DNA from 3 places in the Georgenia sp. 311 genome. Region 2 is predicted to be linked to each of the others. Evidence: riboswitches for the same ligand, from Rfam matches in the RefSeq annotation. Region 2 holds a riboswitch; each other region holds the start of a gene.
The links. A riboswitch is a leader RNA that binds a small molecule or an ion and turns the genes downstream of it on or off. The one in region 2 is predicted to bind S-adenosylmethionine.
Positions count from the first base shown of each region.

Region 1: another riboswitch for S-adenosylmethionine. It lies ahead of FHE66_RS07335 (methionine ABC transporter ATP-binding protein); the one in region 2 lies ahead of FHE66_RS14510 (hypothetical protein).
Region 3: another riboswitch for S-adenosylmethionine. It lies ahead of FHE66_RS05265 (O-succinylhomoserine sulfhydrylase); the one in region 2 lies ahead of FHE66_RS14510 (hypothetical protein).

Region 1 covers NZ_VDFS01000038.1:93,760-103,668, reverse strand. The annotation lists partial or broken gene FHE66_RS07350 (cation-translocating P-type ATPase) at 1-1,654, shown strand, start outside; gene FHE66_RS07345 (MetQ/NlpA family ABC transporter substrate-binding protein) at 1,758-2,600, opposite strand; gene FHE66_RS07340 (methionine ABC transporter permease) at 2,624-3,301, opposite strand; gene FHE66_RS07335 (methionine ABC transporter ATP-binding protein) at 3,298-4,278, opposite strand; SAM riboswitch class I at 4,289-4,374, opposite strand; gene FHE66_RS07330 (CPBP family intramembrane glutamic endopeptidase) at 4,504-5,277, shown strand; gene FHE66_RS07325 (lysylphosphatidylglycerol synthase transmembrane domain-containing protein) at 5,348-7,981, shown strand; gene FHE66_RS07320 (DUF2079 domain-containing protein) at 7,978-9,405, shown strand; gene FHE66_RS07315 (copper resistance CopC family protein) at 9,468-9,909, shown strand, end outside.
Region 2 covers NZ_VDFS01000064.1:11,445-21,353, forward strand. The annotation lists partial or broken gene FHE66_RS14505 (DUF6351 family protein) at 1-1,437, opposite strand, end outside; gene FHE66_RS14510 (hypothetical protein) at 1,574-1,972, opposite strand; SAM riboswitch class IV at 1,984-2,097, opposite strand; gene FHE66_RS14515 (hypothetical protein) at 2,240-2,851, shown strand; gene FHE66_RS14520 (PD-(D/E)XK nuclease family protein) at 3,511-4,707, opposite strand; gene FHE66_RS14525 (hypothetical protein) at 5,009-5,614, opposite strand; gene FHE66_RS14530 (hypothetical protein) at 5,624-5,950, opposite strand; gene FHE66_RS14535 (ABC transporter substrate-binding protein) at 6,499-8,040, shown strand; gene FHE66_RS14540 (ABC transporter permease) at 8,050-9,018, shown strand; gene FHE66_RS14545 (ABC transporter permease) at 9,015-9,893, shown strand; gene FHE66_RS14550 (anhydro-N-acetylmuramic acid kinase) at 9,890-9,909, shown strand, end outside.
Region 3 covers NZ_VDFS01000029.1:12,400-22,308, forward strand. The annotation lists gene mscL (large conductance mechanosensitive channel protein MscL) at 121-525, shown strand; gene FHE66_RS05240 (hypothetical protein) at 529-795, opposite strand; gene FHE66_RS05245 (DNA helicase) at 792-4,952, opposite strand; gene FHE66_RS05250 (dihydrofolate reductase family protein) at 5,196-5,756, opposite strand; tRNA gene FHE66_RS05255 (tRNA-Arg) at 5,889-5,964, opposite strand; gene FHE66_RS05260 (SRPBCC family protein) at 6,059-6,478, shown strand; gene FHE66_RS05265 (O-succinylhomoserine sulfhydrylase) at 6,485-7,756, opposite strand; SAM riboswitch class I at 7,761-7,845, opposite strand; gene FHE66_RS05270 (hypothetical protein) at 8,058-8,960, shown strand; gene FHE66_RS05275 (hypothetical protein) at 8,957-9,909, shown strand, end outside.

The DNA.
Region 1 (9,909 bases), on a different contig from region 2:
GCTCTACTTCGAGGTCGCGGCGGTCGTCACGACCTTCCTCCTCCTCGGGCGCTACGCGGAGTCCCGCTCCCGACGGCGGGCCGGCGACGCGCTGCGCTCGCTGCTGTCGATGGGCGCGAGGGACGTCGCCGTCCTGCGCGTCGACGACGCCGGACGCCGCACCGAGGAGCGCGTGCCGGTCGAGCGGCTGCGGGTCGGGGACCTGTTCGTCGTGCGGCCCGGTGAGAAGGTCGCGACCGACGGCGTCGTCGTCGAGGGCTCCTCCGCCGTCGACACCTCGATGCTCACCGGCGAGCCCGTGCCGGTGGACGTCGCAGAGGGGGACGCCGTCACCGGCGCCACCGTCAACGCCTCGGGCCGCCTGCTCGTGCGCGCCACCCGGGTCGGTGAGGAGACGACGCTCGCGCAGATCGGACGCCTCGTCACCCAGGCGCAGACCGGCAAGGCCCCGGTCCAGCGCCTCGCCGACCGCATCTCGGCCGTCTTCGTGCCGGTCGTCATCGTCGTCGCGCTCGGCACGCTCGTCGTGTGGCTGATGTCCGGCGCCAACGCGCAGGCCTCGTTCACGGCGGCCGTCGCCGTCCTCATCATCGCCTGCCCGTGCGCGCTGGGGCTGGCCACGCCGACGGCGCTGCTCGTCGGCTCGGGCCGCGCCTCCCAGCTCGGCATCCTCATCAAGGGCCCGGAGATCCTCGAGTCCACGCGCCGGATCGACACGATGGTGCTCGACAAGACCGGCACGGTCACCGAGGGCCGCATGCGGCTCGCCGACGTGCGTCCGGCCGCCGACCGCGCCGAGCTGCTCCGGCTCGCCGGGGCGGTCGAGGCCGCGAGCGAGCACCCGATCGCCCAGGCCGTCGCCGCCGGGGCCGCCGCCGAGCTCGGCGACCTGCCCGCCGTCACCGACTTCGCCGGCCACGCCGGGCGCGGCGTCAGCGGTCGGGTCGAGGGCCGCGAGGTCCTCGTCGGGCGGCCCGCCTGGCTCGCCGAGCAGGGCGTCACCGTGCCCGACGACGTCGCCACGGACCACCACGAGGCCGAGCGCTCCGGCGCGACCGCCGTCGTCGTCGCGTGGGACGGGACCGCCCGCGGCGTCCTCGCCGTGCGCGACACGGTCAAGGCCACGTCGGCGCAGGCCGTCGCACGGCTGCGCGAGCTCGGCGTGCGCCCGATCCTCCTCACCGGCGACAACCGCGCCGCGGCCGAGGCCGTCGCGGCGGAGGTCGGGATCCCGGCCGCGGACGTCATCGCCGAGGTGCTGCCGGAGGACAAGCTCGACGTCGTCGCCCGTCTCCAGGGCGAGGGCCGGGTCGTGGCGATGGTCGGGGACGGCGTCAACGACGCCGCGGCGCTTGCCCAGGCCGGGCAGCAGGGCCTGGGCCTGGCGATGGGCACCGGCACCGACGTCGCGATCGAGGCCAGCGACATCACGCTGGTGACCGGGGACCTGCGCGCGGCGCCGACGTCGATCTCCGTCTCCCGCGCCACGCTGCGGGTGATCAAGCAGAACCTGTTCTGGGCCTTCGCCTACAACGTCGCGGCGATCCCGCTCGCGGCGTTCGGCCTGCTCAACCCGATGATCGCGGGGGCGGCGATGGCCGCGAGCTCCGTCATCGTCGTCGCCAACTCCCTGCGCCTGCGCCGCGCGAGCTGACGAGCGGGGGCGGGACCTACGAGCGCGGGTGATACCGCCGGGCGCGGGTGCCATCACACCCGCGCTCGCGCGGATCACCCGCGCTCGCGGGCGAAGGTGAACCTCAGAAGGCGGGGACGACCTCGCCGGCGGGCCAGCGCTCCTCGATGAAGGCGCGCACCTCGTCCGAGCGCAGCGCCTCGTCGAGGGCGACGAGCGCCGGGTCCTCGACGTCCTCGCTGCGCACGGCCACGAGGTTGGCGAACGGGTTGCCCTCGCCGGACTCCAGGACGATGGCGTCCTCGGCGGGGTTGAGGTCGGCCTCGAGGGCGTAGTTGCCGTTGACGACGGCGGCGTCCAGGTCCTGCAGGCTGCGCACGAGCTGGGCGGCCTCGAGCTCGACGAGCTCGATGTCCTTCGGGTTGTCGGCGACGTCGAAGATCGTCGGGTCCTCGACGTCCGCGAGGGTGAACAGGCCCTCGGACTCGAGCAGCTCGAGCGCGCGCGCCTGGTTCGACGGGTCGTTCGGGACGCCGACCTGGGCGCCGTCGGGCAGCTCGTCCAGCGAGGTCACCGTCTCGGAGTAGATGCCGTAGGGCTCGATGTGGACGCCGTCGAAGTGGGCGAAGTCGTACCCCTTCTCGGCGACCTCGGCCTCGAAGTACGGCAGGTGCTGGAAGAAGTTCGCGTCGAGCTCACCCTCGGCGAGCTGGACGTTGGGCTGGACGTAGTCGGTGTACTCGATGATGTCGAGGGTGAAGCCGGCGTCCTCGGCGAGGTTCTCCTGGACGAACTCGAGGATCTCGGCGTGGGGGGTCGGGCTGGCACCGATGACGATCGTCGCGATGCCGCCGGACTCACCGGTGGCGGCGGCCGGCTCCTCCTCGGCGGTGTCGCCGCAGGCGGCGAGCGCGAGGGTGGTGACGGCGGCGAGCGCGGCGAGCCGCACGGGTCGGGTGGTGCGCATGGGTTGGGTCCTCTCGGTGGGGCTCAGCGGTGGTCGACGAGTCGCACGACCCGGTCCCCGAGCATCTGGATCAGCTGGACGAGCACGATGATCACGACGACGGTCACGACCATGACGTCGGTCTGGAAGCGTTGGTAGCCGTGGTTGACGGCGAGCGCACCGAGGCCCTCGGCCCCGAGCGCGCCGGCCATCGCGGAGTAGGAGATGAGCGTGATGACGGTGACGGTGACGCCGCCGACGAGCGCGGGCAGTGCCTCGCGGACGAGGACGCCGCCGACGATCCCGAGCCGGGAGGCACCGACCATCTGGGCCGCCTCGACCTTCCCCGGGGCCACCTCGCGCACCGCGTTCTCCACGAGCCGGGCGAAGAAGGGGATGGCGGCGACGGCGAGGGGGACGACGGCGGACCGCCACCCGTAGGTGGTCCCGGTGAGGAGCCGGGTGAGCGGCAGGATCGCGACCATGAGGATGATGAACGGGATCGAGCGCCCGACGTTGACGACGACGGACAGCACCGTGTTCAGCGCCGGCGCGGGGCGCAGGCCCCCGGGCGCGGTGACGACGAGCGCGAGGCCGAGCGGCAGGCCGAGGAGGATGGTGATGACGGTCGACAGCCCCGTCATGTAGAGGGTCTGGAGGGTCGCCTCGGGCAGCTGCTCGGTGATGACCCGGTTGGCGAGGGCGTCCTGCAGCCAGCTCACGGCGCCACCTCCTCGACGTGGACCCCGGCCGCGCGCAGCTCTCGCTGCGCGACGAGGGCGGCGGACACCGGGACGGACAGTCGCAGCCGGCCCACCCGGGTGCCGGCAAGGGTCTCGATGGTGCCGGCGGAGACGTCGGCCTCCTCGCCGAGCGCGGCGACGGCGGCGAGCACCCGGGCGGTGCTCACCTCACCGCCGAAGGACAGCTCGAGGGTGGCGCGGCCCTCCTCGCGCGGCTCGGGAGGCAGCGGGACGAGTGCGCGGGCCAGGCGGGTGCCGTGGTCACCGGCGACGACGTCGATCAGCCCGTGCTCGGCGACGCGGCCGTGGTCGAGGAGGCTGACCGAGTCGCACACCTCGCGGACGACCGCCATCTCGTGGGTGATGATGAGGACGGTGATCCCGAGCCGGTCGCGGACGTCGCGGATGAGCCCGAGGATCTGGCGGGTGGTGTCGGAGTCGAGCGCCGACGTCGGCTCGTCGCACAGGAGGACGGCGGGCTCGGCCGCCAGCGCGCGGGCGATGCCGACGCGCTGCTTCTGGCCGCCGGAGAGCTGGGCCGGGTAGGCGTCGGCCCGGTCGCCGAGCCCGACGAGCTCGAGCAGCTCGCGCACCCGCTCGTCGCGACGCTCGCGCGGCACGCGGGCGACCCGCAGCGGGTAGGCGACGTTGGCCGCCGCCGTGCGCGCCTCGAGCAGGTTGACGTGCTGGAAGACCATCCCGATGCGGCGCCGCTGGCGGCGCAGCTCCCGCTCACCGAGGCCGGCGAGCGGGACGCCGTCGATGCTCACGGTCCCGGAGGTCGGGCGCTCGAGGGCGGTGAGGCAGCGGACGAGGGTCGACTTGCCGGCCCCGGACTCCCCGACGATCCCGTGGATCGCGCCGCGCGGGACGTGGAGGTCGATGCCGTCGAGCGCGACGACCTCGCGGCCACCGCGGCTGCGGTAGACCTTGCGCAGGTCGGTCAGGCTGATCACGAGAGACGTCCTTCCATCGGTCCTGGCGGGAGCACCCGACGGATCGGGTTGCTGCAGCGTCGACGAGCCAGGTCTCTCGGCTGCTCTGGATGGTGGCCACATCGTAGGATCGCGAATCCGGGTCCTGGCAAGTGCGTCCGGCTGGCGAGACGCGCGTCTTGCCATCCGGGCGCCACCGGAGATGCCCGGCGAGCCGCCCCGGCCGCCTCCTGCTATAACCGCCTCATGCCGCCGCGCACCGACGCCCCGGCCCGCCGGCTGCGGACCGAGGTGTGGATCGTCCTCGGCCTGTCCCTCGGGCAGTCCGGGGTGTACGCCGTGGTCAACATCATCGCCCGCCTCACCGCCGAGGCGCCGCTGCGGCAGCAGACCACCGCGCTCAACCCCTCCCGCTCCCCGCGCCCCTACCTCGACCTCACCTACCAGCTGCTCAACATCGGGTTCGCGCTCGTGCCGGTCGCCCTCGCGCTCTTCCTCCTCAGCGAGCCCGGACGGCGCGCCACCAGCCGCATCGGTCTCACGTTCTCCCGCCCCTGGCGCGACCTCGCCGTCGGCGTCGGCCTCGCGGCGCTCATCGGGGTGCCCGGGCTCGGGGTGTACGCGCTGGGCCGCGCGCTCGGCATCACCGTCGAGGTGCAGGCCGCCACGCTCGACCAGTACTGGTGGACCGTCCCGGTGCTCATCCTCGCCGCGCTGAAGAACGCGCTCCTCGAGGAGGTCATCGCAGCCGGCTACCTCATCGAGCGGCTCGAGCAGCTCGGCTGGCGCCCCGCGTCGGTCGTCGCCGCGAGCTCGCTGCTGCGCGGTTCCTACCACCTCTACCAGGGCATCGGACCGGGCCTGGCCAACGTCGCCATGGGCGTCGTGTTCGCCGAGTACTACCGCAGACGACGGCGCACCATGCCGCTCGTCCTCGCCCACACGCTCATCGACGTCGTCGCCTTCGTCGGCTACTCGCTGCTGCCGGAGTCCGTGCTGCGGACCCTCGGACTCACCTGAACCGCCCGGAAGGGGCCACGCCCACCCGGCTCCCGCGTCTGCGCAGGCCGCACGTCCTAGAATCGGGCGCATGACGGAGCGGCCGGGCGACACCCGCACGCCCGCGCCCGGCGCCCCGGAGGCGCCCCGGCGCAAGGTGCTCCTCGTCGACCTCCCGGCCGTGCGCGTGCGCCGCCCGCGCGACCTCCTCGAGCTCGTCATGTCGGCGCTCGGGATCGGCGTCGTGCTCCTCCTCGCCGTCTACGCGCACGCGACGGCGATCGGGGTGACCGAGGACGTCCAGTCCGCCGCCGCGCTCGTCCTGCGCCAGATCCTGCTCCTGCCCGTCACGGTGCTCGAGGGTGTCGTCACCTTCTTCCTGCCGCTGTTCGTCGTCGCCATGCAGCTCGTGCGGCGCCGCTGGCGCTCGGTCCTCGAGGCGCTCGCCGCGGCCGTCGTCGCCTGGTCCCTCACGACCGCCGCGGTGTGGCTGCTCGACTCCTACGGGCCCAGCGCCCTGTCGGTCGGCCTGACGATCACGAGCGAGGGCGACAGCGTCATCGCGATGAACCCGCTCGTCGCCGCGCTCGCCGCACTCCTCACCGCGATGGGCCCGCGCGACCGGCGGCCCTCCGTGCGCTGGTCGTGGAACCTCCTGTGGGTCGTGCTCGCCCTCACCGTCATCCGCGGAGCACTCACCCTGCCCGGCGCCGTCGTCACCGTGCTCCTCGGCCGGCTCGTCGGGCTCGCCGGGCGCCTGCTCGTCGGGGTCTTCAACGAGCGCGCCGAGGGCATCGACCTCGTCCAGGGGCTGCGGCGGGCCGGGCTCGACGCCGTCCGCGTCGTGCGCCTCGACCCGCCCGAGGGCGGCGACGTGCGGGCATGGACCGTGACGACCTCCTCCCCCATCGGCTACACCGAGCACCTGGCGGAGAACGAGATCCTCGGCGAGGACCCCGACGCCGGCTGGCCGGTGACGACGCGCGCGTCCGACACGATCGTGCCCGACGTGCTCACCGACCCCCAGGCCGTCGTCCACGCCGCCGCCAGCCCGGGCGGGGTCAACCTCGACCCGGTGAGCGCCCACCGGGTGTACTCCGTGTGGGACACCGCCGGCCGCCGCTGGTACGTCACCATGCTCGACGGCGACCGGCAGGTCGTCGGCTACCTCTCCTCGCTGTGGTCGCGGATGCGCGTGCGCGGCCTGCGGCGGCGGCGCTCCGGCTCCCTGCGCGACGCCGCCGACCGCGCCGCCCTCCTCGCCTACGCCGTCGAGCGGGCCGGGGTGAACACCCCACCGCTCGTCGGGATGGCCGAGGCCCGCGACTCGATGATCATGGTGACGGCGCACATCGCCGGCGCCCGGCGCCTGTCCGACCTCACCGAGGAGGAGGTGAGCGACGAGCTGCTCGACGAGGTGTGGGACCAGCTGCGCACCGCCCACGCCGCCGGCCTGGCCCACCTCGACCTCACGGCCAACGCCGTCCTCGTCGGCAGCGAGGGCGACGTGTACCTCCTGGACTGGGAGAACGGGGAGATCGCCTCCACCGAGCTGTCCCGGCGCCTCGACCTCGCCCAGATGCTCGCGATCACCGCGACGAAGGTCGGGGAGGAGCGGGCCCTGGCGAGCGCGAGCCGGTGCCTGGGCAGCGACCAGCTCGCCTCCATCGCCCCGCTGCTCCAGCCGGTCATCCTCGCCCCGCACACCCGGGCGGCGGCCGGAAAGCCGCGCGAGCTGCTCAACTCCCTGCGCGCCCAGCTCGTCGACCAGCACCCGGACGCCGACGTCGAGCCGATCAACCTCGCCCGCTTCAGCGTCCGCACCGTCGTCATGGTGACGATCGCCGTCGTCGCGATCTGGCTGCTCCTCGGCACGCTGAACTTCGAGCAGGTGCTCGACGCCACCCGCAACGCCAACCCGTGGTGGCTCGGTCTGTGCTTCGGGCTCGGCCTGCTCACCTACGTCGGCAGCGCGATGGGGCTCGTCGCCTTCTCCCCGGAACGGGTCGGACTGTGGCGCACCACCCTCGTCCAGGTGGCGGCGGGCGTCGTCTCGCTCGTCGCCCCGGCAGGCGTGGGCCCCGCGGCGCTCAACCTCCGCTACCTCGTCAAGCAGCGGATCGCGACCCCGCTCGCGGTGGCGACCGTCGCCCTCGTCCAGGTCTCCCAGTTCGTCACGACGGTCGCGCTGCTCGCCGTCATCGCGCTCGTCACCGGCTCGGCCGGCACGCTGTCGGTGCCCTCCGGCGCGGTGACCGGGGTGGGCATCGTCGCCGTGCTCATCGTCGTCGTCGTGCTCGCCGTGCCGCCGGCGCGCAGCTGGCTGTGGCACAAGCTCGGCCCGACGCTCACCCAGGTGTGGCCGCGGGTGCTGTGGGTGGTCGGCAGCCCGAGCCGGCTGCTCATGGGCCTGGGCGGCAACGTCATCATGACCCTCGGCTACGTCGCCTCGTTCGGTGCCGCTCTCGCGGCGTTCGGCTACTCACTGCCGGTGACGACGCTGTCGATCACCTACCTCACGTCGAACACCGTCGGTGCGGCGGTGCCCTCGCCGGGTGGCATCGGGCCGGTGGAGGCCGCGCTCACCGGTGGTCTCACCGTCGCCGGGATCCCCGCAGGTGTCGCGTTCTCGGCGGCGCTCGTCTTCCGCGTCCTCACCTTCTGGCTGCGGGTGCCGCTCGGCTGGGCCGCACTGCGCCACCTCCAGCGCCACGGGGCGCTGTGAGCCCTGCGGGGGGCGTCGTCGGACGGACGGGCGGACGGCTGTGGCAGCCGTGGGCAGTGGCAGGGGTGGCCGGCGTCCTCTACGTCGTCGTCGGCGTGCTCCAGTGGCGCCGCCTCGAGGTGCCCTCGTGGGACCTGGCGATCTTCACCCAGCTCGCCAAGGCGTACGGCTCGTTCAGCGCGCCGATCGTGCCGATCAAGGGGGACGGCTTCAACCTGCTCGGCGACCACTTCCACCCGATCCTCGTCCTCCTCGGGCCCGTCTACGCGCTGTTCCCCTCCGGCCTCACCCTGCTCGTCGTCCAGGCGCTGCTCGTCGCGGTCTCCGCCTGGCCGCTCACCGCGCTCGCGGTGCGGCGGCTCGGACCGGTCCCCGGCACCGTCCTCGGGGCGCTGTACGTGCTGTCCTACGGCATCCAGGGGGCGGTGCGCACCCAGTTCCACGAGGTCGCCTTCGCCCTGCCGCTGCTCGCGTTCGGGCTGTGCGCATTCCTCGAACGGCGCTGGCGCGCGGCGGCGTTGTGGCTCGCGCCGGTGGTCTTCGTCAAGGAGGACCTCGGGCTGCTCGTCGCCGTCCTCGGGCTGGTCATGTGGTGGCGGGGGGCCCGGCGCGCGGGCCCGGGCCTCGCGCTGTGGGGGGCCGCCTGGTTCGCCCTCGCGACGGCGGTCATCCTGCCCGCCCTCAACCCGCGCGGGCAGTACGACTACGCCGACAGACTCACGGTCGGGGACGTGCTCGGCGACCCGCTCGGGACGCTCGCCGCCGTCCTCGGCCCGGGCGAGAAGGTCGTCACGGTGCTGCTGCTCGTCGCCGCGGCAGGCGTCCTCGGGGTGCGCTCCCCGATCCTGCTCGCGGCGCTCCCCACCCTCGCCTGGCGCTTCCTCGGTGACGTGCCCTTCTACTGGACGTGGGGCTGGCACTACGACGCCGTCCTCATGCCGCTCGCCGTCGCCGCGATGCTCGACGCGCTCGGCCCCCGGCCCGTCGACGATGCCGCCGACCCGCCGCCGGCCGTGGTCCACCGCCGGCGCACCGCCCTCGCGCTCGGTGCGGCCGGCCTCGGCGTCCTGCTCACCGCGCCGGGCCTGCCGGTCGCCGACCTCCTCCACGGGGAGACCTGGCGTCCGTCCCCGCGCGCGGAGGCGGCCCGCGCGGTGCTCGACACCGTGCCCGACGGCGCCACCGTGGCCAGCGACATCGGCCTGCTCGCCCGTCTCGTGCCGACGACGACGGCGCTGTGGTCGGGCACGCCGGACAACCCGGCCCCGGACTACTACGTCATCGACCAGGAGGGCTCGACGTGGGGCGGGTCCCCTCCCCCGGACGCCGCCGCCCACGCCGAGCTCAAGCACCCGGGGACCGACTACGAGATCGTCCTCGACACCGGCGGCTACCAGGTCGCCCGCCGCGTCGACGGCGGCTGAGCGGCCGGCAGGTCCCGGACGGTGCGTCCACCGCGCGACCACGCGTGCCTACGATGGCGGGCATGACCTTCGCCGCCGCCTTCCGTCGTGCCCGCGCCGTCGTCGCCGGGCTGCTCCTGCTCACCCTCGCGGTCCTCGTCGCGCCCGCCGCGCAGGCCCACGACATGCTCATCGACTCGCGTCCCGCCGCCGGTGAGGTGCTGAGCGAGGCACCGGACGCGGTGGTGCTCACCTTCAACAACCCGCCGCTCGCGGTCGGTTCGGCGATCACGGTCGTCGACGCCTCCGGGGCGACGGTCGCGCAGGGAGAGGGGACGGTCGAGGGCGCCGAGGTCCTGCTGCCGCTCAGCGAGCCGCTGCCCTCGGGTGACCTCGAGGTGCGCTGGCGGGTGGCCTCGAGCGACGGCCACCCGATCGAGGGCACCATCGCCTTCACGCTCGACGCGCCGGCGGCCCAGCCCACCGCGAGCGCGGCGCCCACCGCCGAGCCGGCCGCCACGCCCG
Region 2 (9,909 bases):
GAGGTCGAGGAACTGCTCGGGCGTGATGACACCGTCCTCCAGGGCTCGCAGCCCGTACTGGATGCCCTCGTTGTCCAGCGGCCGCAGCGCGAACCCGGTCTCGGGGTCGCGTCCGTAGGCGTTGACGGTGTGGTCGTAGACGTCGCAGCGCGCCCCGCCGGGGTTGTCGGTCGGGTGGTAGCGCAGCTCCACGGGCAGCACGCTGGGGCAGAACGCCGTCGGGTCGATCCGCTGGGCGCCGCCCGCGACGTTCGGCATCGTCGCGAGGTTGGCGAAGCCGGTGACGGCCCGCTTCTGCTCGTCGGTCCACGCGAGCGCGGGGTCGGTGAAGTAGTTGTTCAGCAGCCGGGCGTCGGTGATGAAGTTGACGGTGCCGAACCCGACCTCGGGGAAGGAGCAGCCCACGACGATCCCGTCGAAGATGCCCGGGTAGTTGTCGGCCGTCTGGTGGGCCTGGTAGCTGCCGCCCGAGCAGCCGAACCCGATGGTGAAGTCCTCGCGCCCGTAGACCTCGATGAACTTCTCCTTGGTCATCGCGGCCGTCTCCGAGGCGAGCAGGTCGCTGCAGTTCTGCCCGAAGACGTTGAGGCTCGAGGAGACGACCGCGTACCCCTGGCCGAGCATCCACGCGTCGGTCACCCCGCCGGTCGTCTCGCCCTGGCGGAACCAGCCGCCGGTGCAGCCACCGCCCAGGGTGTAGATCGCCCGTCCGTTCCAGCCCTTCGGCCGGTGCGCGGGGGAGGGGTCCTTCTCGCGGAGCGGGTCGTGCAGCACCGTGTGCTGGTAGATCCCACGGTTGGCGGTGCCGGTCTCCATCCGGACGATGAACGGGACGCGCTCGCCGTCCGACGTCGTCGTGCGGGCGAGGTCGGCGGGGTAGCGGCGCGCGTCCGCCGGCCACGGCACGTACTCACCGCCCGTGGTCCGGTAGAAGTGGTCGACGCGCGTGGTCGTCGAGCAGTCCTCGTCGAGCGCCGCGCCGAGGTTGCCCCCGATCACCGGGAGCGTGAAGTCCTGCGTCTGGCAGATGAACGGCTGCTCGTGCGGTCCGGCGAACAGCGGGCCCTCGGCGGGGTGGTTGACCACCTCGACGCTCGCCTCCCGCCCGCGCGGTGCGGTGGCCGTGATCGTCTGCGCGCCGAGCTCGAGCCCGTCGACGACGCCGACGAGCGTGCGCCGGTCACCGGACCACTCGAGGTCGACGTCGCGGCGCTCTCCGTCCACCGAGATCCGCACGTGCGGTGGCGCAACTCCCGGCGGCGCCGAGATCTCGATCAGCGCGTCACCGCCGCTGACGAACTCAGGCAGGCTGGAGACCACCTCGATCTCCAGCGCACGCAGCGGCGGACCGTCGCGGCCTTCCGGCGGGTCGGCGTGGGCCGCGGCCGGCAGACCGGCCAGGACAAGTGCGGCAAGGACCGCATGGGCTGACTTCATCGTTGAACCCCCCGGTTTCATGTGCTTCCCTCATCGGAACCCAGCCTTCGCCCGCGGCGGCCGTCCTGGCCGCCGGGGCGGGCTGAGACCCGGATGCTATCGGCCGGGGCCGACACGGCGAGCCGGGGGAGCCGCGTCAGGTCGCGATGACCCCGTGGCCGGTGCCGAGGTGCGTGACGATGACGCCGGGCGCGCAGCGTGCCGGGACGGACGGGACCGGGCCCGCGCCGTCGTGCACGAGCACGTTGACGACGACGCGCCCGACGGCGAGGGCGTGCCACCGCTCGTTGACCATGACGGCCGTGCCGGGCGGGCACATGACCGACAGGTCGTGGTGGTGCCACACGGTGCACGACCCCTCGCCGCCGGGGTGGTCGACGACGGCGACGTTGCCCTCGTCGACCGAACGGACGACGCCGTCGCGCCACCCCTCCGGCGCGCTCTGGGCCTTCCCGGTGTGGATGTGGTGCATGAGGTGCCCGGGGCTGTAGCTGCGGCAGCAGGCGCCGACGGTGCACGGGGCAACGGTGGTCAAGGTGTCTCCTCGTCTCGCTCTTCCCGCGCCGGTCGGCGCGGGCGGGTCTTCCTCCGGGGGCACCGTGCGCGGGGCGCGGTTGCCGGACCAGCACGCCGGAGGGCGTGGCGCTGGTCCTCGTGACCTGGGCAGGACGGTAGCGGCAGGCACCGACATCGCCCGGCGCCGGCTCCGAGTGGCGGCCCTCCGGGTGATGCGCCAAGGTCTGCACTACTCCCGTAGACGACTGCGGGCCCACCTGCTCTGACATCGAAGGAATATCCCCCCATGCGCCGCAAGCACGTCCTGTTCCTCTCCTCCCTCGCCCTTGCCACCATCGGCCTCACCGGCTGCGGCGACGACTCGGCCGACGGTGAGGCCACCGAGCCCACGACGGCGGCCGAGGAGGCGACGACGCCGGAGCAGCCGACGACCCCGGAGCCGGAGGAGACGACCCCGGCCGAGGAGAACAGCGCCGGGAGCGAGACCGACAGCGCCGCGGGCGCCGACCTCGGGGCGAGTGACCCGGGCCCGGCCGCCGAGGGTGCGGTCATCCCCGCCGAGGCCCTGGCCACGCCCCCGGAGGCCATCGGTCCCTACACGCTCGGGGAGGCCACCGGCCCCGCCCGCATGTACAACGACGAGAGCTTCACCGTGATGATCGCGGTCGACAGCAACGTGCTCAGCTCGCCGTACGAGTCGCTGGTGGAGTACATCGAGACCGACAACACGGCCGCTGGCACCGGGAGCTGTGGCACCAACGAGTCGGGTAGCTCGATCACCTGCTACCAGCGCACGGCCGACGGCGTCATCACCGTCACCGCGACCCCCGAGCAGATGAGCCTCGAGGACATGGTGGTGTTCGTGAACCACTACGCCGACCAGGCCGGCGCGGCCTGACGCGGAGTGGTGCGCTCAGAACTGTGTTGCACCGGGCCTGGGGAGTCCTGCCCTAGACAGGCGGGCCTCTCCAGGTCCGGGTGCCGCAGCAGGCCGCGATCGAGCCTCGCGCACAAAGGCGGGTGGAGGCTATCTCTTCTTGCCCAGGCCGGGTGAGCCGGCACTTAGCGGCCGGAAGTTCGATCGAGCTAACTGTCGCTCGAGTTCTGCGTTGGCCTCGCGGCGCCGCTGCCGACGCTCCTGCTCGGTCAGCTGGGATATCGGCGTGGGAGTGAATGCCTTGAGGTTCGCCTTGTTCGGACGCGGGAGCTTTCCGCGCTGATCCGAGTAATAGTGCTTCACGCACTGTGGGCACTTCTGGACGAGCGTCCACGCGCCGGCAGGTAGCGACCCGCGAAGGGCAGTCGCTCCGCACCTCGCCTCGGACTGCTCCCGCTTTCGGGACAGGTGCCACACGCCAGCCGGGTCGATCTTCCACCTTTTGTAGGTCACAGTTGCTCACTATGCCCCAGCCGCACCAGACATTGGGCGGGCGAGTTGAGGCCTAGCTTGCGCACTCACGTCCACTCGCTGCGGGGTGCTCGGGGTCGGCCAGGTGCAGATCGACAGGGCACGCAGACACCCTTCCCGCTGTGCCAGGGCTCAGTGCGACTAGTGGTTCAGTCGGGCTCGCCGAGGGTGACGGCGACGACAGCGTCCCGCAGGCGGACATCGTCGGTGCTCAGGCCGTTCAGTACCTCGTCCAGGGCGACGCCGGTCTGCACGATGCGATCGATCCCGTCAGTCGCCCCGGCCCTCCGCCGCGTCACGAAGACCTTGCCGTAGTCGGGAGCGTCCAGTGGCCGGTGCACGCTGGCGTTCTCTGCGACGGCCGTCGGCCCGAACTCCAGGAAGATGTCGGGCTGCGGGTCGGCGCGCCGGAGCTCCACGCACCATTCCCACTGCCCGACGAAGGGCGTCCGGACCGCCTCGATCCGCCCCGCGGCTGTGGCTCCGAGCTGATCGGTGAGCGTGCTCTGCGCGTAGTGCCGAAGACTCCTCTTCACAGCCGCGAGCGTCCTGCGGCCCTCGTCGAACTGGCGCTTGGCGTGCAGGGCGAGCAAGTCCGCGAACTCCTGCGCAGCGGTCTCCTGGGGACGATGGCCGTACCGCGCGCTCTCGCCGGTCTCGCACATCGCCTTGAGGAAGCGGATCTGGTCCTCGGTGCTCACGACTTCGGGGCCCTCCACGTAGTGCTGGACGAGTTCGTTGATGAAGAAGTGCTGACGCGGGTGCGCCCGTCGCCACCCAGCAGCGCCGGCGACGTGCTCGTTCAGGGCCGTGAGCAGGTCGGTATATGTCAGGACGACGGCGTTCTCCCAGCCGTCCCGCAACAGGTGGCTGACGTGGCGCACGCAGAGGAGTACCACCACGCTCTGCTTCCCGTCTCTCGAGCCGTGCGCGAGATAGCGTTCGTAGCTGTGTCCGTGGCCGTCGGACCACTCGAAGTTCTCCACGACGATTCGTGCGCGTTCGTGGGTGAGCACGATGTCTGCGATGTCGCGTTCGACGTCCTCTGCACTGCTCGTCTCGACCTCTTGTGCAACCCGGTAGCCACTTGCAGGGAGATTGCGCGCAGGGGGCAGCTGACGGTTCACCTTCCCGACGAGAAGCCGCTGGAACGTGTCGCCGAGCTCGTGCGTCCCTTCGGACCTCAGCAACCACGCGAAGACGTTCGACAGCTGCTTCTCGTGGGTGCCGTGGTGCATCACCCGGAAGACGCTGAACCGCTCGGCCAGGCTGTGTGCCAGCGAGGGCACGAGGGCGGTGACGATGTCGTCGAGTGAGTGCGCCGGCATGTTCTCGAGGCTACCCATGGCCTAACCGGCTCACGGGTGTTCAGCGCTGAGAGCGTCTTGTCGGCTCGAGAACCTCGCTGCGCCGACGATGATGTGCGCCCGGGTTGGCACCCCCCGCGGACGTCGTCGAGCAGCGCGGTGAGGCGGAGGGCGTGTGGTCGCTTCGGCGCCCAGAGGAGAGGTCGAGCAGGCGCCCATCCCGCCTGCTGTGACGGTGAGGAGAACCCGGATGGCCTGCGGCTGCGCGGGTAGGAGTCCGCTCGCTGTGACTGCGTCCGCCAGGAAGGCCGACTGCGAGCCGCTTGTCGGGCCCGGCCGACTACTCCCAGAGCTCGACAGCATCCGTGGAGCGCAACTCGATCTGGGCCACACCCTCGTACGTGGTGATCGGACCCTCAACGCAGACCGTCGTGCCGGTAGCGACCTGCTCGATGCCTCCGATGTCCCAGAGCACGATCGTGAACCGTGATCTGTCGGGATAGTCGAGCCCGATGTTCATGAACACGTCATCCGTGGAGTTGCGGATGCTCGCGAGTGGACCGCACACGTACCGGGTGCTTCCGACATAGCTGCCGGCCTCGCTCCAGGAAGTCGCACCGGACGGCCCTGCTACGGCTTCCTGCGTGGGCTCCGACTGTTGCGATTGCTCGGTGGCGGCTCGGACCTCGGCGTCGAGATCCGCGAGCTCGTCGGGGCACCTGTGTGACATCTCGTCGAGAGTCCACGCCAGCTTGCTGTCCGACGTTTGACCGGACTGGACGTAGTACCGGGCATCGGCAAGCAGCTGGGCACACAGGGACGCGTTCGAGGTGGCACCGCCCTGCACAGACCCGGGGCCAGTGCCAGAAGAGCAGCCGACACCGGCTAAACCGACGGTGAGGGGCAAAGCCAAGATGACCGCGAGTCGACGTTTGAGATTGTTCACGTCGGTCGGTCAGTCCGCGGACCAGTCGCACGCGAGTGCGTCGTAACTGTGAGCAGCAGGATCTTGCGTCGCGTGGAAATGTGAGGTTCCGGACTTGCGAACGGTGATGGCGGTGCCGCTGTTCCAGCCAAGAGTGTCAGGAGTCGAGTAGCTGGTGACCTCACCGCTCTGGACGCGAGCGTGCCCCGTGAACTCCCGCCCGAGATCGTCGACGTAAAGCTCGTACTTGTTCGCCGCGTTCACGAAAACTGCGACGCAGTCGTAGGTGCCTGCCTTGAGCTGTGCCGCCGGGGACTGGGCGCTCCACCACCAGATGCCGGCGATCGACAGCATCACTATGACGGCGTATGGCTTCGCCGTCCGCCAGACCGAGTCGCTGGCCATCATCGGAGCCCTCGACGACTGGCGCATACTCGTCGAGAAAGCCGCTGGATGCCTGACCGAAGATCGTCGGCTCTCGCGAGAGGGAAACGCACGGCCGATCCCGAGGGGCGGTGGCTGTGCGCCGTCCGGTGCTGAACTGTGGTCCCGAGTTCTTTCTCGGATGCGTAGTCCAAGGCGCGTTCCTTCGTGTGGCGCGGAATGTGGGAGGGAAGTTCCGCTTGGAGGTTGTCGCGCAAGGTTAGCAGAGTCTTAGTGGTGCGAGTCCCGTTTTGCCGCCTCCGCATTTTGAGGGTGCGGCCTCAGTGAACTATTCGCGGAATGTAGATATTTGGGTCGACGGGACAAGTCGGACATAGGTAGTGGTCGTTAAGGGCTTACGTGAGGCGCGCATGTACGGAAGACCTTGACGTCCCTGGGTGGTCGCGGGACAGTGGCACCTGGTCCCGGCCAGGCCGGGAGGCGTGCGAGCGGCGTCGGAGCCGCCTGACGGGGAGGTCAGCATGAAGGTCCACAGGTCACCGGTCCGGGCTGCGGCGGCGCTCGCAGCGGCGGGTCTCGCGCTCGCCGCCTGCTCCGGCGGAAGCGACGACGGCGGGTCGACCGGCGACGGCGGGGGCGAGACCCTCGTCGTCGGCGTCACCTCCGACCCGGACACCCTCTTCCCGTGGAAGGCCACCCAGTTCCAGGCCATCGACGTCCTCACCAACCTCTACGGCACGCTCACCGAGCTCGACGCCGACCTCGAGGTGGTCCCCGGCCTCGCCGAGGAGTGGGAGGTCTCCGAGGACGGCCTCACGATGACGTTCACGCTCCGCGAGGGCGTGACCTTCCACGACGGCTCGGAGCTCGACTCCGCCGACGTCGTCCACTCCCTCGAGTCGGTCATGGCCGAGGAGACCGCCGCCGTCGCCGCCGCGACCCTCGGCTCCGTCGAGTCCGTCGAGGCGCCCGACGCCCGCACGGTCGTCCTCACCCTGTCTGCGCCGGACTCCTCGGTCCTCGCCGGCCTGGCGAGCGTCAACCTCGCGATCCTCTCCTCGGAGGACACCGAGGAGACGCTCACCACCGCCGCCAACGGCACCGGGCCCTTCGAGCTCGGCGAGCGCGTCCCGAACCAGTCACTCACCGTGACGTCGTTCGCCGACTACTGGGGCGGGGCGCCCGAGCTCGACGCCGTCGAGTTCCGCGTCATCCCCGACGAGACGTCGATCGTCTCGGCGCTGCAGTCCGGCAACGTCCACCTCGCCGTCTTCGACGACCCGCTCGTCGCCCAGAGCGCTGAGAGCGGCAGCGTCGAGGTCACCGAGACGCCGCAGCTCGCCTACCACGCGCTCCAGCTCAACGCCCGGCAGGCCCCGCTCGACGACGTCAACGTGCGCCTGGCGATCCAGTGCGCGATCGACCGGCAGGAGGTGCTCGACACCGCCGCGCAGGGCGCTGGCGAGGTCGTCGGACCGATCACGTCCCCGGCCTACCTCTCCGACCCGGACGCCCGCCCCTGCCACGAGCGGGACTACGACCAGGCTCGCGCGTACCTCGCCGAGGCCGGCTACCCCGACGGCCTCGAGCTCGACGTCATCGTCTCCCAGGGCGAGTACGCCACCTCGGTCAACGAGGCGCAGAACATCCAGGCCCAGCTCGCCGAGGCCGGCATCACCGTCAACCTCGAGGTGCTCGAGATCGGCGCCTACGTCGACCGGTGGGTGGCCGCGGACTTCACCGCCGCCGTCGCCCTCAACGGCGGGCGGCCCGACCCCGAGGGCATGTACGGGCGCTACTTCCCCTCGACGGGCAACCTCAACCAGGTGGCCGGGTACAGCTCCGACACCCTCGACGAGCTCTTCGCCCGGGGCCGGCAGACCGCCGACCCGGAGGAGCGCCGCGCGATCTACGACGAGGTGTCCCGCGAGCTCGAGGACAACGCCGCGTGGGTCTGGCTCTTCAGCTCCTACGGCTTCACCGCCACCCAGTCCGGCGTCGAGGGCTTCGTCCCGATGGCGAACGGGTCGCTGCAGAGCCTGCGCGAGACCACCCTCGGCTGACCCGCCGGCATGCGCGTCGTCGTCCGTCACCCCGTCCTGCGCCGGGTCCTCGAGGCCCTGGGCACGCTGCTCGGTGTCGCCGTCCTCGTCTTCATCATGATGCGGGCGCTGCCGGGGGACCAGATCACCGCCTCCCTCGGCACCGAGGCCGCGGCGCTCACCCCCGCGCAGCGGGAGGCGCTGGAGGCGTACTACGGGCTCGACCAGCCGCTCTTCGTCCAGTTCTTCACCTGGCTCGGCAACGTCCTCACCGGGAACCTCGGCGTGTCGACCCGGACGGGCCAGTCGGTGCTTGAGATGACGGCGGCGGCGCTGCCGGTGACGATCGAGCTCGCGGTCATCTCCACGATCCTCGGGATCGCGATCGGGGTCCCGCTGGCGATCTGGTCCGCCTCCAAGCCGAACTCGGTGCGTGACGCGAGCGGCCAGCTCGTCGGCCTCGCCGGCCTGTCGATCCCCGCCTTCCTCCTCGCCTCCGTGCTGCTCGCGACGTCGGCCCGGTTCCTCGGCTACAACCCCAACGCCGAGCGCTTCGCCACCCTCGCGAGCGACCCGTGGCTCAACCTGCAGCAGATGCTCATGCCCGCGCTCGTCCTCGGCTTCGGTCTCGCCGCGCCGATCATGCGCACCGCCCGCTCGGCGATCCTCGAGGTGCAGACCCAGGACTTCGTCCGCACCGCCCGCGGCAAGGGCGTGCGACCGCGCGTCGTCCAGCTGCGCCACGTGCTGCGCAACGCGACCGTCCCCATCCTCACGATGACCGGCATCCAGTTCGGCTACCTGCTCGGCGGCGCCGTCGTCGTCGAGGAGGTCTTCTCCGTGCCGGGCATCGGGCGCCAGGTCCTCACCGGCATGCACCAGCAGGAGTTCGCCCTGGTGCAGAGCACGGTGCTGGTCATCGCGCTGTCCTTCGTGCTCGTCAACCTCCTCACCGACATGCTCTACCGCGTCGTCGACCCCCGGGTGAGGCAGACATGACCGCCGAGATCACCGCCGACGTCCCCGTCCGCAGCCGCCGCCTCGGCGCCGCGGTGCGGCGCGTCCTCGCCAGCCGCAACGGGCTGGTCGGCGCGTTCCTCACCGTGCTCGTCGTCGGCGTCGCGCTCGCCGCCACCGTCGGCCTGCTCGGTGACCCCGTCGCGCAGGACCCGGCCGTGCGGATGCAGGGCCCGTCCGCCGCGCACTGGTTCGGCACCGACCAGTTCGGCCGCGACGTCTTCGCCCGCGCCGCCGCCGGGGCCGCGAACTCGTTGCGCATCGCCGTCGTCGCCGTCGCGCTCGCCACCCTCGTGGGGACGACGGCGGGGCTGGTGGCGGGCTACTTCGGCGGGTGGTCGGGCCGGGCGATCCTCGGGATGACCAACGTGCTGTTCGCGTTCCCGCCGCTGCTCCTCGCGCTCGCGCTGGCCGCCGCGGTCTCCCGCAGCTGGCTCACCATCGCCGTCGCGATCGCCATCGTCTACACCCCGATCTTCGTGCGCGTCACCCGCGGGCCGGTGCTCTCGCTGCGCGAGGCCGAGTTCGTCAAGGCGGGCACCGTGCTCGGCTTCCCGACGTGGCGGATCCTGCTGCGGCACGTGCTGCCGAGCATCACGGCGATCGTCATCGTCCAGGTGACCCTCTCGCTGTCCTGGGCCGTGCTCACCGAGGCCTCGCTCAGCTTCCTCGGGCTCGGCACCCCGCCGCCGACGCCGTCGCTCGGGTCGATGGTCCTCGAGGCCCGCTCCCTGGTGACGACTGCCTGGTGGACGATGGCCGCGCCGGGCGCCGTCATCGTGCTCCTCGTCGTCGGCCTCAACCTCCTCGGCGACGGCCTGCGCGACGCCCTCGACCCCAAGGAAGGGAACCGATGAGAGTCCTCGGCATGAT
Region 3 (9,909 bases), on a different contig from region 2:
GGGCGATGCGGGGACCGATCCGCCCGAATGACCGTTCGGCCGCTGCGACCCCGCCCAGGCCCGCGCTACGCTGCCGAGGCCCGGGGTGCCACGGCCCCAATCCGAGAGGAAGCGCGGACCATGCTCAAGGGTTTCAAAGAGTTCATCATGCGCGGCAACGTCGTCGACCTCGCCGTCGCGGTCGTCATCGGTGGCGCCTTCGCAGCGATCGTCAACACGGTCGTCTCCGCGATCATCACCCCGGTGCTCAATGCCACGGGTGGCGCGGAGACCTCCGGCCTCGGCTTCTTCATCCTCTCCGACCGCCCCGACACCTACGTCGACCTGTCGGAGATCATCAACGCCGTCATCGTCTTCCTCATCACGGCGGCGGTCGTCTACCTCATCTTCGTCGTGCCGATGAACAAGTACCAGGAGCGGCGCAAGCGCGGCCAGGAGCCCGAGCCCGAGGCCCCGGACGAGAACATCATCCTGCTCCAGGAGATCCGCGACCTGCTCAAGACGCAGGGCACCACCCGGCCCTGACCGCTACTGCCAGTGCGGCGGCTTGTCGCGCAGGAAGCGGGCGTCGTCCGAGCCCTCGGGCCGGTCCCCCCACGCCTCGTCGGTGTCCTCACGCGCCCGCGTGGGCAGCACCGGCGTGGACGGCGGCTCGGGAGCCGCGGCGGGTGCCTGCGGGCGGCGCACCTGCCTGGGCTGCACGGCCGGCCCGCCGACAGGCGTGAGGTCCCCCTCCTCGCTCGCCCCGAGGCGGGTGGGCGGGGCGACGACCCGCCGGTGCCGTCCGCGGGTCATCGCCGGGCGGCGACGGTGCGCAGCACCGTGTCGACCTCGACGCCCCGCCGGGTGAGCCCGAGCTCCTCGCGCAGGGCGGCCATCATCGCCTCGTCATCACGGGGCACGCCGTCGGAGTCGATCCACGCGGCGAGGTCGTCGAGCTCGTCGTCGGAGTAGGCGCCGATCGGCAGCCCGGGCGTGACCTCCGGGCGGGTCCCCCGCTCACGCGGGAGGTCCTCGGCACCGGACTCGGACTCGGGCTCGGACTCGGACCCGACGGCGGCGTACCCGTCGTCGGCGTCGTCGTCCTCGAGGTCGGTCGGGGGCGCGACCCGGGCGCCGACGGGCTCGGTGGCCCGCCGCCGGGCATCGACGACGTCGAGGACGGTCGCGAGGATCGTCTCGGCCTCCCCCTGCGGGTCGGCGAAGACGGCGGTGGAGAACGCCATGTGCACGCGCCAGCCGCGCGAGACGAGGCGCTGGACCCAGTGCCGCTCGCGGCGGCGCAGGTTCGGCTCGGCGATGTAGGCGGGATCGTCGGTGAGCACGGCGAGGAGCAGCTCACCGGGCAGCTCGGGGTGGCCGATCGCCAGCGGGATGCGGACCCCGCCCTCGACGCCGTACTGCGGGACCACGGTCAGCCCGAGGCGCCACAGCCGCTCGGCGAGGTCGAGGAGCAGCGGGTCGGGGGCGACGTCCTGCGCCGCGGTCGCGCCGCCGTGGGGCTGCGCGACCCAGTCGATGAGGTCGGCGAGCAGGAGCGGGCCGGACTGGTGGAGCCGGTCCCGGTCGATGTCCCCCGGGCCGAGGCACGAGACGAGGACGAGGTTCTCCCGGACGGCGTCGAGCGCGTCGATGAGGCAGGCCTTGCCGTCCGGCTCGCTCACGGCGCCGAAGCTGTGCAGGACCCGCCCGTGCGGGGTCTTCGCGTAGCCGATGGTGAGCACGACGGTGTCGCGCCGCAGACCTCCCGCGCCGTCGGCGTCGACGACGACGAACGGCTCGTCCTTGTCGGCCGCGAAGAACTCGGCGACCGCGGCGCTGCCGGCGACGGCCGAGATCACGGCCTCACGCACCCGGTCGGCGTGGCGTGCGTTGAGCGCGACGACGGCGAGGGACCGGTCGGGGGTGGTGAGCGCGTGCTCGATGACGAGGTCGACGACGCGCTCGACCTCCGCCTGGACGCTCTCGACGGCGTCGGCACCCGGCGCCGGCATGCCGAAGCCCTCGACCCGCTCGAAGCGGACCCGGCCGGCCGCGGGCGGCGCGGGGACCGGGGCGATGACGTCCTCGTAGCCGTGCCCGGCGAGGAAGCCGGCGATCGACTCCTCACGGTCGGCGCGGTCGGTGGGCAGGGTGAGTGCGGGAAGCAGCGGGGCGAGCTCCCCGACCAGCCCGTCCCCGCCGCGACGGGAGTCCCCCACGAGCACGACCTGGCGGCCACGGGTGATCGCGCCGACGGCCTGCTCGGTCGGCAGGTGGTGGACGCCGTCGAGGACGACGAGGTCGACGCAGCGCGCCGGCGGCAGCAGCTGCGGCACGAGGACCGGCGGCACGACCCAGCCGGGCCGGATCGCACCGATGAGCTCGGGGTGGCGGGCGTTGAGTCGGCGCAGGTCGGCGGCCCGCCCGGCGGCGAGCTCGGCCTCGAGCTGCGCGGCCTCCTCACGCCGGTCGCGCACGAGGCCCTGGAGGCGACGCACGACCGCGCGACGGACCGGGGTCGTCAGGGTGTCGACGTGCTCGGCGTCCAGGCGGCGGAAGCGCTCGGCGAGCGCGACGAGCGCCGGCCCGTCGTACCCGGCGAGCGCCGGGTCGGTGCGCAGGATCTCCTCCAGGACGGAGGTCCACCAGGCGAGGTCGAGCTCGGCGCCGGCCAGCCCGGCCGCCACCCGGCGCTCGGTGAGGTCGGTGACGAGCTCGGTGAGTCCCAGACGCTCGAGGTCGGCGAGGACCGCGGTGCGCTCGGGCATGAGGCGGACCGCCTCGCTGTCACCGGCGAGCGCGTCGATGAACCGGGCGAGGTCCTCGAGCGGGAGGTCGAGGAGGTCGGGCTTGCCGGCACCCGTCCCGACGACGCCCTGGAGGGCGAGCACGTCGGCCTCGACGGCGCGGGCGTGCTCGGTCATCGCGGACAGCCCCTCGGGCAGCGCGGGCCACCCGCCCCCGGGACAGTGCCGGCGCCAGACCTCGCGCTGCTCCTGGACGTGGACGAGCTCGGCGTGCAGGTCGGGGACCGGGCGCCCGGGCCGCAGGAGGTCCTTGGCCTGCTTGCGCATCCGGCGCCGCACCCGGCGCGGCATGCTCACGCCGTGCTGCTTGCGCCACGCCCGGCTCGCGGTCGCCACGACCATGTCGGCCGCGGAGCGCTCGAAGACCTGCGGGACGAAGACGTCGAGGGCCGAGCGGACGCCGTCGAGCATCTCGAGCTGCTCGAGCCAGCCGCGCAGGGTGGCGGCCTGCACCACGCCCGTCTCGTGGGTGGTGCGCCCGACCTCGGCGAGCAGCCGGGGCATCTCGAGGCCGGAGAGCCGCTGGGTGCGCTCGAGCGCGGCGCGCGCCTCCTCGGCGCTGGTGAGCCGCGCCCCGAACCACGGGGTGTCGTGCGGGCGCAGGTCGAAGGCGCCGAGGCTCGCGGCCCGCACGAGCCGCTCGCGGGCGTGCGCCCGCTGCTCCCCGACCAGGTCTCGGACGGTCGCGGAGGGGAGGCGGACCTCGGTACGCGGGGCGGGCCGGGCGGCGGTGAGCGCGGCGAGGGCCTGGAGCGCGGCATGGGCCGAGCAGCCCCACGGCTCACGCACGGTGTGCAGGGCACTGACGTAGCCGGCGAGCCGCTCGCGGACGGTGACGAGCTCGGCCCGCACGGCGCGGACCGTCTCGACCTGCCCCTTCGGGTCGGTGGCCCGCAGGCCCGTGCGCAGCTCCTCCGGGGCGCTGGTCCGCCAGCCGGAGTCGGTGGACAGGTCCAGGACGAGGTCGCGCAGCCCGAGCCGCTCGAGCTCGCCGAGGAGCGCGCGGCCCACGCGCCGGGAGCCGGGCACGTAGAGCACCCGGCGTCCGGAGGCGACGGCGTCGGCGAGGACGGCGGCGAGGGTCGCGGGCACGTCGGCGCCGGGGGGCGCGTCGATGAACAGGTCGGTCCCGGCGGCGACGGCGTCGACGACCCGCTGCTGGTCGGGGTCGAGGTCCCCGACACCGCGCTCGGCCTGCGGCGGACGGTCGGGCCCGACCCGGTCGGGCAGCGGACGGTCGAGGGCGGCGCGGGCGCCCTCGTCGCCGGCGAGGGCGGCGACGACGTCGTGCTGGACGAGGTCGTCGTGCATCGCCTCGAGGTCGTCGACGAGCACCTGCCCGGGGTGGACGAAGGGCCCGATGAGGACGCGCTCCTCGAGGGTGAAGTCGGGCAGGTGCTCCTCCCCGAGGAGGCCCAGACGGGCGAGCGCGGCCCGCGGGGAGAAGCCGTCCTCGGTGAGCGTGCCGGCGGTGACGGCCTGGACGTCGACGCTCACGCCACGCGCCCGCAACGCCCGCACGAGCACGGAGTTGACGTCCACCGCCTGCTCGAGCTCGAGGTCGAGGTCGGCCACCTGCCCGCCGCGCGGGGTCAGCCGCACCGGCCGCAGGAGCACGGGGGCACGCACGGTCCGGGGGGAGTCGGAGGCGGGCCGGTCAGCAGCCGCGTCCTCGGCGGCGTCGGCGGCGTCGGCGTCCTCGGGGACGCCGGCGGGCGGCGGGAGCTCGCTCCAGGTCGCGATCCCGGCCGCGAGGTAGGTGGGCGCGACGCCGTAGCGCTGGGCGAGCTCGTCGGTGCGCGCGACGACGGTGCGGGCCGAGCGGCGCGCGGCGACGAGCGCCCCGCCCTCGCGCACGAGGTTGGACAGCCGGGTCGTGCGCCCGGAGTAGAGCTGGGCGATGCCGGAGGGGTGGGCCGCGGTGAGGTCGATGACCGCCGCTCCGAGCAGGCTGACGTCGGACAGCGCGCTCGCGCCGCTCAGCCCGACGAGACGGTCGCGCCACTCCTGGGCCGCGTCGTCGACGGCGCGGGCGCGGGTGGTGCGTGCGTCACCGCCCTCGGCCGGGTCGGCGTCGTCGCGCCGGGCGAGGCCGGCGAGTCCTGGTGCCCCGGGGCGGCGTGACGCCGCAGGGGGGCGGGCGGAGATCGCTGAAGGGGCCATTCACCCACGCTAACCAGGGCGACGCGCGGGACCGGGGCGACCCGCCGCGCGGTTGCCGAGTTATCGGCTCAGGGTATGGGATAGGGCGTGACGCACACGGGGGGCAGGCGTCACGCCCTACAAGAAGAAATATTGGCCCAACTTTCGTCGGAGCGCAAGCGCCTCGACCCTGTACGTCCGCATGATTGTGTGTGACCTTCGTCACGTGGCGACAAATCGGGCGCAGACTGCCCTGCCGCCGCCTCAGCGCAGCGCCCGGTAGCGGTGGTGGACCACCTTGGAGCCGAACGTCCGGACCTCGGCGAGCTCGAGGCGCACGAAGCGCTCGTGCTGCGGGAAGTACGGCGTCCCCCCGCCGAGGAGGACGGGGTAGACCACGGCGCGGTACTCGTCGATGAGGTCCTCGGCGGACGCGGCGAGCGCGGCCCCGCCGATGGCGATGTCCCCCTCCCCCGGCTCGGCGCGCAGGCGGGCGACCTCCTCGGCGACCGTCCCCGTGGCCAGCCGGGTGTTGCTGCCCTCCACGACGGTGAGGGTGCGGGAGAAGACGACCTTCGGCAGCGCCTTCCACAGCCGGGCCCACTCGCGCTCCGCGTCGTCGAGCTCCTGGTCCTCCTCGGCGGTCTCCCAGTAGAGCATCACCTCGTAGAGCCGCCGGCCCAGGAGGTGGACCCCGACCTGCCGGATCTCCTCCAGGTGGAAGGCGAAGATCTCCGCGTCGGGCGCCGCCCAGTCGAAGCGGCCGTCCGGCCCGACGACGTAGCCGTCCGCGGACATTCCCATCGAGTACGTCACGGTGCGCATGCGTTCCTCCTCGGTGCGGGTGCTGGTGCAGACCCGGGAGGAGCGCCGGACTCAGCGGCCCGCCGGCCGGACGTCGTCGACGGCGACCACGCACGGCACGACGCATCCCCTCCTGGAGGGTACGTCCGCGCCTGGTGCCCTCGGGCAGATTCGAACTGCCGACACCCGCTTTAGGAGAGCGGTGCTCTATCCCCTGAGCTACGAGGGCGGGGCACGGGCTAGCCTACCCGCGCCCGGGCGCGGGTACGTCATGCGGGCGCCACCCCGGGCTGCGGACGCCCGCGCCCACTACAGTCCCGGCCATGGCCTCGCGCGTGCTCGACGTCCCGCCCGACCGCGCGTTCCGGCTCGTCGCCACGCTCGGCCGGCACGACCGGTGGATCCCGCTCACCCACGTCGCGGCGCCCCCGGGCCCGGCCCGGACCGGCGACGTCGTCCTCGCGCGCACCGCGGGGGTGTTCGTCGACCGGATGCAGGTCGCGCGCGCCGACCCGCCCCACGAGCTCGTCCTGCGCAAGCTCGGGCCCGTGCTCCTGGGGACCTCGACGATCACCGTGTCCCCCGCCGCGGGCGGCCGGTCACGCGTGACGTGGACCTACGACGCCCACCTGCGCGGCCCCGTGCCCGCCCCCGGCGTGCTCAACCCCGTGCTCGAGGCGATGGCGGCCGTGGCGATGTGGCGGATGGCCCGCTGGGTGCGGCGCACCCGGCCGGCCGGCTGACCCGCCTCAGGCCGCCGGCCGGCGCACGGCGCGCACCGCAGCGAGCGCCTGGTCGAGGTCGGCGCGCAGGTCGGCGACCTCCTCCAGCCCCACCGACAGCCGCACGGTCGCGTCGCTGATCCCCACCCGGGCACGCCCGTCGGGACCGAGCCGCCGGTGCGTCGTCGTCGCCGGGTGGGTGACCAGCGACTTCGCGTCGCCGAGGTTGTTGGAGATGAGCACGAGGCGCAGGGCGTCGAGGAACGCGAACGCCTCGGCCCGGCCCGCCGGACGGCCGTCGACGACGAGGTCGAACGTCACCACCGTGCCGCCGCCGCTCATCTGGGCCCGGGCGAGCGCCGCCTGCGGGTGGGAGTCGAGGAAGGGGTAGTGGACGCGACCGATGCCGGGCCGGGTCTCCAGCCACCGGGCGAGATCGAGGGCCGCGGCGCTCTGCGCGCGCACCCGCAGCGGCAGCGTCTCCAGGCCCTTGAGCAGCACCCACGCGTTGAACGGGCTGAGCGTGGGCCCGGTGTTGCGCAGCACGAGCCGCAGCGGCCCGTGGACGAACTCGCGGCTGCCGAGCACCGCGCCCCCCATCGTCCGACCCTGCCCGTCGATGTGCTTGGTCGCCGAGTAGACGACGACGTCGGCGCCCTGGGGCAGCACCCGCTGGAGCACCGGGGTGGCCAGGACGTTGTCGACGACGACCGTCGCTCCCGCGGCGTGGGCGAGCGCGCTCACCGCGGCGACGTCGACGACGTCCTGCATCGGGTTGGACGGTGTCTCGAAGAAGACGACGTCGGCCGGGGTGGCCAGGGCCCGCCGCCAGTCGGCGAGGTCGTGGGCGTCGACGTAGTCGGTGACCACGCCCCAGCGGGCGAGGAGGTCCTCGAAGACCGTCACGGTCGAGCCGAACAGGGCGCGGCCGGCGACGATGCGCGAGCCGCTGCGCACGAGGGCGGCGAGGGTGGAGAAGACCGCGGACATGCCCGAGGCGGTCGCCAGGCACGCCTCGGCCCCCTCCAGTGCGCGCAGCCGCTCCTCGAACGTCGAGACCGTCGGGTTCTCGTAGCGCGCGTAGGTGAACCGGTCGAGGGTGCCGTCGAAGGCCGCCTCGGCGTCCGCGGCGCCGTCGTAGACGAAGCCCTGGGTGAGGAACAGCGCCTCCGAGGTCTCCTGGAAGCCGGTGCGCGCGTGCCCGGCGTGGACGGCGCGCGTCGCCGGTCCCCAGGCCGGGTCGGGGTCCGGGTAGCCGCCGGGGCCGGGACAGGCGGGGCGGGCGGGGTCGGTGGCCATGGCTCCTCCATCGTTCCTGGCGGGAGCACCCGTGGACCGGGTTGCTGCAGCGTCGTCGAGCCAGGTCTCTCGGCTGCTCTGGATGGGTCGACCCGATGCTAGCCAGAGGCCCGGGGCGGGCCCGGGCGGCCACCTGGCCGGTCCCACCAGGTGGACCGATAAGGGCGACAGCCCGGCCTCCGTGGGACGGGGTGGCGCGCGGCATGGGCAGTTCTCCCCATGGTCAGGGCCGCACCCCCGAGGCGAGGATGACCGCGGGGGCACCGGCGCCCCGTGCGGCCCGGTGAGAAAGGTGGTCGCCATGTCTGCACAGACCGTCCAGCGCGCTCGGCGCCAGGCGCACAGCAAGGTTGCGCGCTTCCGGCTCGACGTCGCGGAGTGGACCGTGCTGCGCTCCGCGCTGCTCTCCCACGCCCCCGGCGCCGGCACGCCGGCCGGGTTCGAGCCCGAGTCCTTCGGCCTGGACCCCGACACCCCGCTCACCGACGAGCAGCGGGCGCGCGCCTGGGCAGGCCTCCAGCTGCGCGGCCTGGCCAGCCACGTCCCGGCGGAGGACACCGTCACCGCCCTCACCCCGCCGTGCGTCCTCGGCATGCTCCAGCTCCTGGAGTCCGAGGTGCGGGTCGACGTCGCCTCCTGGGCCGGTGACGTCGTCGTCAACCAGGCCGTCGCGTGGAGCGCCGGCCGCACGGCAGCCCTGTCCCGCCGCCGCCGGCAGGCGGGGGTCACCGACGGTGAGGCGGTGCTCGAGCAGGAGCCCGTCGTCGAGGTCTCGCTCTCCGCGGCCGGTGGCCTGCTCAACGAGGTCGTGCGGGCGCTGCCCGGCCCGACCGCCTCCTTCGGCCCCGAGCACCGCTCGCCCGTGCGCGTGGGCTGGCCCCAGTCGGCCGCGATCGCCCGGGCGATGCGTTCCGGGCGTCAGGACGTCGCCGCCCACCTCGCGGGCCTGCCGACCTCTGCCCTGTCGGTCCTCGGCTCGCTGGCCGGCGACGTCACCGGCGGCGCCTCGGTGAGCGCGGTCCGGCTGCGCGGCGCCGAGGCGCTCGCCTTCCGCGGGGTGTGGCTGTGGACCGAGGCCGACGTCGTCGAGCTCGTCGACGCCAGCTCCCACGCGGTGACCCTGCGCCGCTCGGACCTCGGCCAGGTCCGCCAGGAGCTGCTCTCCGCCCTCACCGGTCTGCTCCACGCCGAGGAGGTCCTGTGACGGAGTCCCTCACGGTCGGTGGGGGCGCGACCGGGGTCCTCGCGCGCGTCGCCGACATGCGGGCCACCGCCGACGTCCTGGACACCAAGGGCGACGTCGCCCGCAGCCTCGCCACGCAGGTCGCCGAGGTCGCGGTGCACGACGCCGTGCTCGGGTCCCAGGTCCTCTCACCTGTCACCGGAGCGCGGGTCCTCGGGGAGGTCGCCCAGGCCCAGCTCCCGCCCGAGGGGCTCATCTGGGTCGCGCTGGAGTACGAGGCCGCTGCCGTCTTCCTGCGCGGCGCCGCGACCGCCTACGAGGAGACCGACGCCGCCCTCGCCCGGCTCGCCGAGCTGCGCGACACCGCCACCGGGGTCGTGCTCGTCAACGCCGGGCTGCTCGGCGCCGGCGGGATCGCCCTCACCTCCCTCCTTCTCGACGTGCTGCCCGACCCGATGGCCGACGCCCTCACGCCCGACGCCTTCGCGGCCTGGATCGACGAGGTGGGCGAGGACCCGGCGGGCGCCGTCCTCGCGGAGCTGTACGACCACCCGTGGGCCACGGACTCGATCATCTCCGGGCTGCCGTGGGTGCTGGGCACCCAGGTCCCGCTCGTCCTCGGTGCGCTGACGCCGTGGACGTTCACGTCCGTCCCGCTCACCTACGAGCAGGTGGTCGCCGCGGTCATCGCCGGCGGCGGCCTGCTGGGGCTGCTGGCCGACGGCACGCCCGTCGTCACCCCCGAGCCGCACGACCCCCGCTACCCCACGCCCGAGTCCTGGCAGGCGGCGCTGGACGCGACGGCCGCCGACAGCCTCTCGGCCCTCTTCGACAACATCTCCGGCCTGGGCGACGGCGCGACCTCCGAGGTGCGCGTCACCGCCGTGCCCGACGGCGCGGGCGGCCACACGTGGATCGTGGAGATCCCCGGCACCCAGGACTGGGCCGCGGAGTCCGGGTCCAACCCCTC